2 regions of the Streptomyces sp. NPDC033229 genome follow, and region 2 is predicted to be linked to the other one. Evidence: predicted binding sites of a transcription regulator. Region 2 holds the regulator's gene; the other holds the start of a gene.

Region 1 (4,171 bases), on a different contig from region 2:
GGTCGCCGTACTCACCGGTCGAGGCGTTGAAGCCCTGGCCCTTCTCGAGCTCCGCCACCTTCGCGGTGATGACGTAGCCCTCGAGGCCGGCGTTCTCGGCGATCCAGCGCAGCGGCTCGACGGCGGCGCGGCGGACCACGGCGACACCGGTGGCCTCGTCGCCGGTCTTGCCGAGGTTGCCCTCGAGGACCTTGACGGCGTGGACGAGCGCGGAGCCACCACCGGAGACGATGCCCTCCTCGACCGCGGCGCGGGTCGCGGAGATGGCGTCCTCCAGACGGTGCTTCTTCTCCTTGAGCTCGACCTCGGTGGCCGCACCCACGCGGATGACGCAGACGCCACCGGCGAGCTTGGCGAGGCGCTCCTGGAGCTTCTCGCGGTCCCAGTCGGAGTCCGTGGACTCGATCTCGGCCTTGATCTGGTTGACGCGACCGACGACGTCCTCGGAGTTGCCGCCACCGTCGACGATGGTGGTGTCGTCCTTGGTGATGGTCACGCGGCGGGCGGTGCCCAGCACGTCCAGACCGGCCTGGTCGAGCTTGAGGCCGACCTCCTCGGCGATGACGGTGGCACCGGTGAGGGTGGCCATGTCGCCGAGCATCGCCTTGCGGCGGTCGCCGAAGCCGGGGGCCTTGACGGCCACGGCGTTGAACGTGCCGCGGATCTTGTTGACGACGAGGGTGGAGAGCGCCTCGCCCTCGACGTCCTCGGCGATGATCAGGAGCGGCTTGGAGGCGCCACCCTGGATGATCTTCTCGAGCAGCGGGAGCAGGTCCTGGATCGAGGAGATCTTGCCCTGGTGGATCAGGATGTACGGGTCGTCGAGGACGGCCTCCATACGCTCCTGGTCGGTGACCATGTAGGGCGAGAGGTAACCCTTGTCGAAGGCCATGCCCTCGGTGAAGTCCAGCTCCAGGCCGAAGGTGTTGGACTCCTCGACGGTGATGACACCGTCCTTGCCGACCTTGTCCATCGCCTCGGCGATGAGCTCGCCGACCTGCTTGTCCTGCGCGGAGAGCGCGGCCACGGCGGCGATGTCGGTCTTGTCCTCGATCGGACGGGCGGTCGCGAGAAGCTCATCGGACACGGCCTTGACCGCGGCGTCGATGCCCTTCTTCAGCGAGGCCGGGGAGGCGCCGGCGGCGACGTTGCGCAGACCCTCGCGGACCAGCGCCTGGGCCAGCACGGTGGCGGTGGTGGTGCCGTCACCCGCGATGTCGTTGGTCTTGGTCGCCACCTCCTTCACGAGCTGGGCGCCCAGGTTCTCGTACGGGTCGTCGAGCTCGACCTCGCGCGCGATGGTGACGCCGTCGTTGGTGATGGTGGGGGCACCGAACTTCTTGTCGATGACGACGTTGCGACCCTTGGGGCCGATCGTCACCTTCACGGTGTCGGCAAGCTTGTTGACGCCGCGCTCAAGGGCGCGACGGGCGTCCTCGTCGAACTTCAGAATCTTCGCCATGGGAGCTGTTGTGTCCTCTCGAAAGAACTACGCCCCGGTCGCCCGGTTGTTCAGACTCGGGTGGCCGGGGCGTAGATCAATGCAAACTGGGGTTCCGTACTTTCCGGGGTACCTGCCCCCGGACCCCGGCTACTTCTCGACGATCGCGAGAACGTCGCGAGCCGAGAGGACGAGGTACTCGTCGCCGTTGTACTTCACCTCGGTGCCGCCGTACTTGCTGTAGAGCACGACGTCGCCGACGGTGACGTCGAGCGGAAGACGGTTGCCGTCCTCGAAGCGACCCGGGCCCACGGCCAGGACGACGCCCTCCTGGGGCTTCTCCTTCGCGGTGTCCGGGATGACCAGGCCAGAGGCCGTGGTCTGCTCGGCGTCGAGCGGCTGGACCACAATGCGGTCCTCGAGCGGCTTGATGGCAACCTTGGAGCTGGCGGTCGTCACGATCCGACCTCCCCCTTCGGAGATCTCACGGGGTTAACTGTCTGAGGTGGCGACCAGGTCGGATCCGTCGTCGCGGGTGCCGGAGCTGCCCGTCGCCGTGTCTGGCACTCCCCGGTGGAGAGTGCCAACGAAGCCGAGACTATGACGCGGTTAGCACTCGGTCAAGCGGAGTGCCAATTCGACGTGCGCTGCGCGTGCCGTTCCACCCCTGGGGTGAACCCCTCGTACAGACCTCGCACAGGCCTCGCGCGGGACGCGCACTGGGCGCTTACCGGCGCACCGGACGGTCGCAGGGGTGGACCTTCCCGCGCGTCGCCGGGGGTAATCCTCCGCCGGGCCCTCAGAGATAGTCCTCCAGGCGGGCCACGGTGTAGCCCTGCTTCTGGATGCTGCGCAGCATGTTCGTCGTCATCCGGGTCATCGACGTGCCCTTCAGCTCCTTCGGCCCGCGGAAGTGCGCGAGGACGATGTCGCCGGGCCGCAGCTTGCCGCCCTGCGCGTAGCGCATGTCGTTGATCTGCATGGTGGCCTCCCACAGCACGACCGCCTTCACCCCGCAGCCGCCCGCGGCGGCGAGGGTGGCGTCGTTGTAGTTGCCGTAGGGCGGACGGAAGAGCGTCGGTCGGGCGCCGTACCGCTTGGCCAGGACGTCCTGCTGTCCGCATATCTGGCGGCGCTGGGCGTCGGGGTCAAGGGTGCGCAGGTTGGGGTGGCCGAGGGTGTGGTTGTGGACGCCGTTGCCGAGGGCGTGGAGCCGGTCGAAGTAGGGGTAGCCACGGCCGGCGCGGGCGATGTCGTCGGTGAGGAACATTGTCAGCGGCAGCTTGAGGTCCTCGGCCATCTTCACGAACTCCGGGTCCTTCTCGGCCCCGTCGTCGATGGTCACGAAGGCGACCTTGTCCCGGGTGGGCACCCGCCGTACGAGCAGGGGCGCGCCGCCCGCCTTCACGCTCTCCGTCAGCTTGCGCGCGGGCGGGGCCGGGGGCGCGGCGAGGGGCTTGTCGAGGCCCCAGCGGCGGTAGGCGTCGGAGGCGGTGGGGGTCGGGGAGGCGGTCGTGCCGACCGCACCCACCGGCCTGCCCTTGCCCGCCTTGTCCGATCCGGACGAGGCTCCGGCGGTGGTCCCGGACGAGCAGCCCGAGAGCAGGCCCGTCAGCAGAAGCGTCGCGGCGCAGACGGGGAGGGCGGTGGCGAGGGCGGCCCGGAGGCCGGAAACAGTCGTGCTCACCGGCACGATTGTTGTTCATGTGTTCGATGCCTCTGACCGGGGCCGGACTTGGGGGGTTACAGCTCCGGTGCCGGTGCCGGTGCCGGCAGTGCCGCGACGGCGGCCGCCCAGGGGAACGCGTCGACTTCGTCGCCGCGCTCCGGGTGGTAGCCGTCGCCACCGAGGAGCACGGTCACGCCCGCCTCGCGCAGGAACGCGACGCTGCGCCCGAAGGCGGGATGCGCGGCCTGGGCGGCGCCGAGATGCGGCAGGGCGGCGACGGGCAGGCGCAGCCCGATCGCCTCGGTGACGAGCCCGAGCGCGAGGGTGTCGGCGATGCCGACGGCCCACTTGTTCAGCGTGTTGAAGGTGGCGGGCGCGACGAGGACGGCGTCGGCGGCGGGCAGCACGTCGGGCTCGTCGGGGAGCTTGTACGCGTGCCGGACCGGATGCCCGGTCAGGTCCCGCAGCGCGTCCGTGTCGTCGGCCAGCCAGCGGTGCGCGGAGGGCGTGAGGATCAGACAGACGTCCCAGCCGGCCGCCTGGGCGGCGCGGATGCCGTCGGTGATCCGGCGGGCGGGCGGGGCGGCGCAGGCGATCAGGTACAGGACGCGGCGCGCGGTGCCGTTCGCAGTCATACGGGCCAGTCCACGGGGTGCGGCCGGGGCCCGCAAGTGGTGCGTTCCCCGCGGGGCGGGCTCCGACGGCCGGGGCGTCGGGCATCGGGCCTCGCGCCCCGGGCATCGGGCCTCCGACGTCGGCGAGAATGAGACACGTGCCCGCACCGAACTCCTCCACCGGCTCGCCCACCGACGCCTTCGCCGCGCTCCTCACCGACGAAGGACGGCGGCTCCTCGACACCCTGCGCGACTACGACCCCGCCCAGGAGCTCGCCACCGCGACCCGGCTGCGCCGCGAGTACTCCGCCGAGCTGGTGTCGGCCGCGCTCGGCCAGGCGCGGCTGCGACAGCGCGCGGTGGCGAAGTTCGGGGCCGAGGACGCGTACCGCATGTTCTTCACCCCCAACGGCGTCGAGCAGTCCACCCGCAAGTCGGTGGCCGAGT
Region 2 (4,171 bases):
GCTGAAGCCGGCCGGAGCGGCAGCGGCCGCGCGTGCCTTGGCGGACGGCCTGCTGGACCCCGGCCCGTACGAGCAGGGCCGCGCGGTCCTGACCCTGCGGGGGCGGCTGCTCGCCGATGGCGTGGTGCGGGACCTGGTGGACTGAGGCCCCGGGGTCCGGGGCTCCGCCCCGGGCCCCGGCCCTCGATCGCCGGACGGGCTGAGAATTCTCAGGGCGCCGTCACGAAATCGATCAGCTCCTCCACCCGCCCCAACAGCTGCGGCTCCAGGTCCTTGTACGAGCGCACCGACCCCAGGATCCGCTGCCACGCGGCCCCCGTGTTCTCCGGCCAGCCCAGTGCCCGGCACACGCCCGTCTTCCAGTCCTCGCCGCGCGGTACGCGCGGCCACGCCGCGATGCCCACCGAGGACGGCTTCACCGCCTCCCACACGTCGATGTACGGGTGGCCGACGACCAGCACGTCCGCGCCCGTGACCTGCGCCGCGATCCGCGACTCCTTCGAGCCCGGCACGAGGTGGTCGACCAGGACCCCCAGGCGCGCGTCCGGGGCGGGGGCGAAGGAGCGGACGATGGCGGGGAGGTCGTCGATGCCCTCCAGGTACTCCACGACCACGCCCTCGATGCGCAGGTCGTCACCCCACACCCGCTCCACGAGCTCCGCGTCGTGCCGCCCCTCGACGTAGATGCGCCCGGCCCGGGCCACCCGTGCCCGGGCCCCGGGCACGGCCACCGAGCCCGAGGCGGTCCGCTGGGGCGCGCGGGGGCTTGAGGGACCCGGGCGTACGAGCGTGACGACCCGGCCCTCCAGGAGGAAGCCGCGCGGCTCCATCGGGAAGACCCGGTGCTTGCCGAAGCGGTCCTCCAGGGTGACCGTCGGGCCCTGCGCCGTTTTCTCGCAGCGGACCACGGCCCCGCAGAAGCCCGTCGTGACCTCCTCGACCACGAGGTCGGGGTCGGCCGGGACCTCGGGAGCGGGGGCGGTCTTCTTCCACGGAGGGGTCAGGTCGGGGCCGTACTGTCTGCTGCGCATGGAGCCGTTCCGGTCGGGGGATCCGGGGGCCGGGGGTGCCCGGAAGCACGCGACCTCTGCCGCGCACCAGCCCGACCATAGGAAAAAGCGCGCTACCGGCGTTACGACACGCCGAAACGCAGCGCCAGCGCGTCACGCTGCGCACGGACAAACCCGGCATCCACCACCGCGCCGTGCCCCGGCACGTAGATCGCGTCCTCGCCGCCGAGCGCCAGCAGCGCGTCCAGCGCCGCGGGCCACTGCTCGGGCAGCGCGTCCGAGCCCGCCTGCGGTTCACCGGACTCCTCGACCAGATCCCCGCAGAAGACGACCTCCGGAGCGCCACCGGAGTCCGTGACCAGCACCGCCAGATCGTGCGCCGTGTGCCCTGGCCCCACGTCCGCGAGCAGCGCCCGTCGGCCGCCGCCCAGGTCCAGGGTCAGCTCGCCGGAGACCAGATGGTGCGGGCGCACGAGCAGATCGGCCGCCTCCTCGGCGGCATCGGGGTCCACCCCCTGCCGCACCGCGCTCGTGCGCACCTCTTCCCCGTCGCGGAGCGCCGTGTCGATGCCCATGGCCCCGTACACCTGCGCGCCCGCGAAGGCGGCGGTGCCCAGCACATGGTCGAAGTGCGCGTGCGTGAGAGCGATATGCGTCACGCGGCGGCCGAAGAGCTCCTCGACCTCCCGACGGATCTCCGCGCCCTCCCGCAGGGACGAGCCGGTGTCCACCAGCAGCACCCCGTCAGGCCCGGCGACGGCCCCGATCGTGCAGTCCCAGACCGGCATCCTGCGGCGCGCGATCCCCGGCGCGAGCGGCTCCCAGCGCTCCCGCGCGCCCCATTGCCCATGATTTTCCATACCGAGACGCTAGCCGGAGCACGGTACGGTTTGCCCGCCAGGGAGGCGCGCGGCGGGACGGCCCTTGCCCTGGCCGTAGTACCCGGCCGTACACTGGCGGGAGGGATTTGGCACTCGTGACCTTCGAGTGCCAGGGACGACCCCGTGAGACGGCTGGACTGGGAGGTGCGCGCGGTGCTGAGCGAACGAAGGCTCGAGGTGTTGCGCGCCATCGTCCAGGATTACGTGGGCACCGAGGAGCCCGTCGGCTCCAAGGCCCTCACCGAGCGGCACCGGCTGGGCGTGTCCCCGGCCACCGTGCGCAACGACATGGCCGCGCTGGAGGACGAGGGCTTCATCGCCCAGCCCCACACGAGCGCGGGCCGCATCCCGACCGACAAGGGCTACCGCCTTTTCGTCGACAAGCTGGCCGGCGTCAAGCCGCTGTCCTCGCCCGAGCGGCGCGCGATCCAGAACTTCCTGGACGGCGCCGTCGACCTGGACGACGTCGTGGCGCGCACCGTCCGGCTGCTGGCGCAGCTGACCCGGCAGGTCGCCGTGGTGCAGTACCCGTCGCTGACCCGCTCGACGGTGCGGCATGTGGAATTGCTCTCACTCGCCCCGGCCCGTGTGATGCTCGTGCTGATCACGGACACCGGACGCGTCGAGCAGCGCATGGTCGACTGCCCGGCGCCGATCGGCGAGACCTCGCTCGCGGACCTGCGGGCACGGCTCAACAGCCGGGTCGTGGGGCGGCGCTTCGCGGATGTGCCGCAGCTGGTGCAGGACCTTCCCGAGTCCTTCGAGCAGGACGACCGAGGAACCGTTTCTACGGTCCTCGCGACCCTGCTGGAGACCCTGGTCGAGGAGACCGAGGAACGGCTGATGATCGGCGGCACCGCCAATCTCACCCGTTTCGGGCATGACTTCCCGCTGACGATCCGGCCCGTGCTGGAGGCGTTGGAGGAGCAGGTCGTGCTGCTCAAGCTCCTGGGTGAGGCCAAGGACTCGGGCATGACCGTTCGCATCGGTCATGAGAACGCTCACGAGGGGCTGACCTCCACATCGGTCGTGGCCGTCGGCTACGGTTCGGGCGACGAGGCAGTCGCCAAACTCGGCGTGGTCGGACCGACCCGCATGGACTACCCCGGAACGATGGGAGCGGTACGCGCAGTGGCACGTTACGTCGGACAGATCCTGGCGGAGTCGTAAGTGGCCACGGACTACTACGCGGTCCTGGGCGTACGGCGTGATGCCTCGCAGGACGAGATCAAGAAGGCCTTCCGTCGACTCGCCCGCGAGTTGCACCCGGACGTGAATCCGGACCCGAAGACCCAGGAGCGGTTCAAGGAGATCAACGCCGCTTACGAGGTGCTCTCCGACCCGCAGAAGAAGCAGGTCTACGACCTCGGCGGCGACCCGCTGTCCTCCTCGGGCGGCGCCGGTGGCGCGGGCGGCTTCGGCGCGGGCTTCGGCAACTTCTCCGACATCATGGACGCCTTCTTCGGACAGGCCTCGCAGCGCGGCCCCCGGTCGCGCACGCGGCGCGGCCAGGACGCCATGATCCGGCTCGAAGTGACCCTCGACGAGGCCGCCTTCGGGACGACCAAGGAGATCCAGGTCGACACGGCCGTCGTCTGCACCACGTGCAGCGGCGAGGGCGCGGCCCCCGGCACGTCCGCCCAGACCTGTGACATGTGCCGCGGTCGCGGCGAGGTCTCGCAGGTCACCCGGTCCTTCCTCGGTCAGGTCATGACCTCCCGGCCGTGCCCGCAGTGCCAGGGCTTCGGCACCGTGGTGCCGACCCCGTGCCCGGAGTGCGCCGGCGACGGCCGCGTCCGGTCGCGGCGGACCCTGACCGTGAAGATCCCGGCCGGTGTCGACAACGGCACCCGCATCCAGCTCGCGGGCGAGGGCGAGGTCGGCCCCGGCGGCGGCCCGGCCGGTGACCTGTACGTGGAGATCCACGAGATCCCGCACAGCACGTTCCAGCGGCGCGGCGACGATCTGCACTGCACGGTCACCATCCCGATGACGGCCGCGGCCCTCGGCACGAAGGTGCCGCTGGAGACCCTGGACGGCATCGAGGAGATCGACATCCGGCCCGGCACCCAGTCCGGCCAGTCGATCCCGCTGCACCAGCGCGGTGTCACGCACCTGCGCGGCGGCGGCCGCGGTGACCTCGTCGTGCACGTCGAGGTGACCACCCCCGCCAAGCTCGACCCGCAGCAGGAGGACCTGCTGCGACAGCTCGCGAAGCTGCGCGGCGAGGAGCGCCCCATGGGCGAGTTCAAGCCGGGGCAGCAGGGGTTGTTCTCGCGG

The links. Region 2 encodes HrcA, which represses chaperone genes, less so after heat shock. Its sites were predicted from a motif close to TTNGCACTCNGNNNNNCNGAGTGCNAA; they were not measured.
Region 1: groES (co-chaperone GroES) is a predicted target of HrcA. The motif match lies at 2,051-2,077, and genes of this name have one in related genera.

Annotation. Positions count from the first base shown of each region.
Region 1 covers NZ_JBVIQR010000055.1:252-4,422, forward strand. The annotation lists gene groL (chaperonin GroEL) at 1-1,462, opposite strand, end outside; gene groES (co-chaperone GroES) at 1,592-1,900, opposite strand; gene ACZ53N_RS31650 (polysaccharide deacetylase family protein) at 2,241-3,128, opposite strand; gene ACZ53N_RS31655 (flavoprotein) at 3,185-3,745, opposite strand; gene ACZ53N_RS31660 (THUMP-like domain-containing protein) at 3,874-4,171, shown strand, end outside.
Region 2 covers NZ_JBVIQR010000008.1:60,334-64,504, forward strand. The annotation lists gene hemW (radical SAM family heme chaperone HemW) at 1-145, shown strand, start outside; gene ACZ53N_RS09830 (DUF3097 domain-containing protein) at 210-1,031, opposite strand; gene ACZ53N_RS09835 (MBL fold metallo-hydrolase) at 1,133-1,870, opposite strand; gene hrcA (heat-inducible transcriptional repressor HrcA) at 2,045-3,061, shown strand; gene dnaJ (molecular chaperone DnaJ) at 3,062-4,171, shown strand, end outside.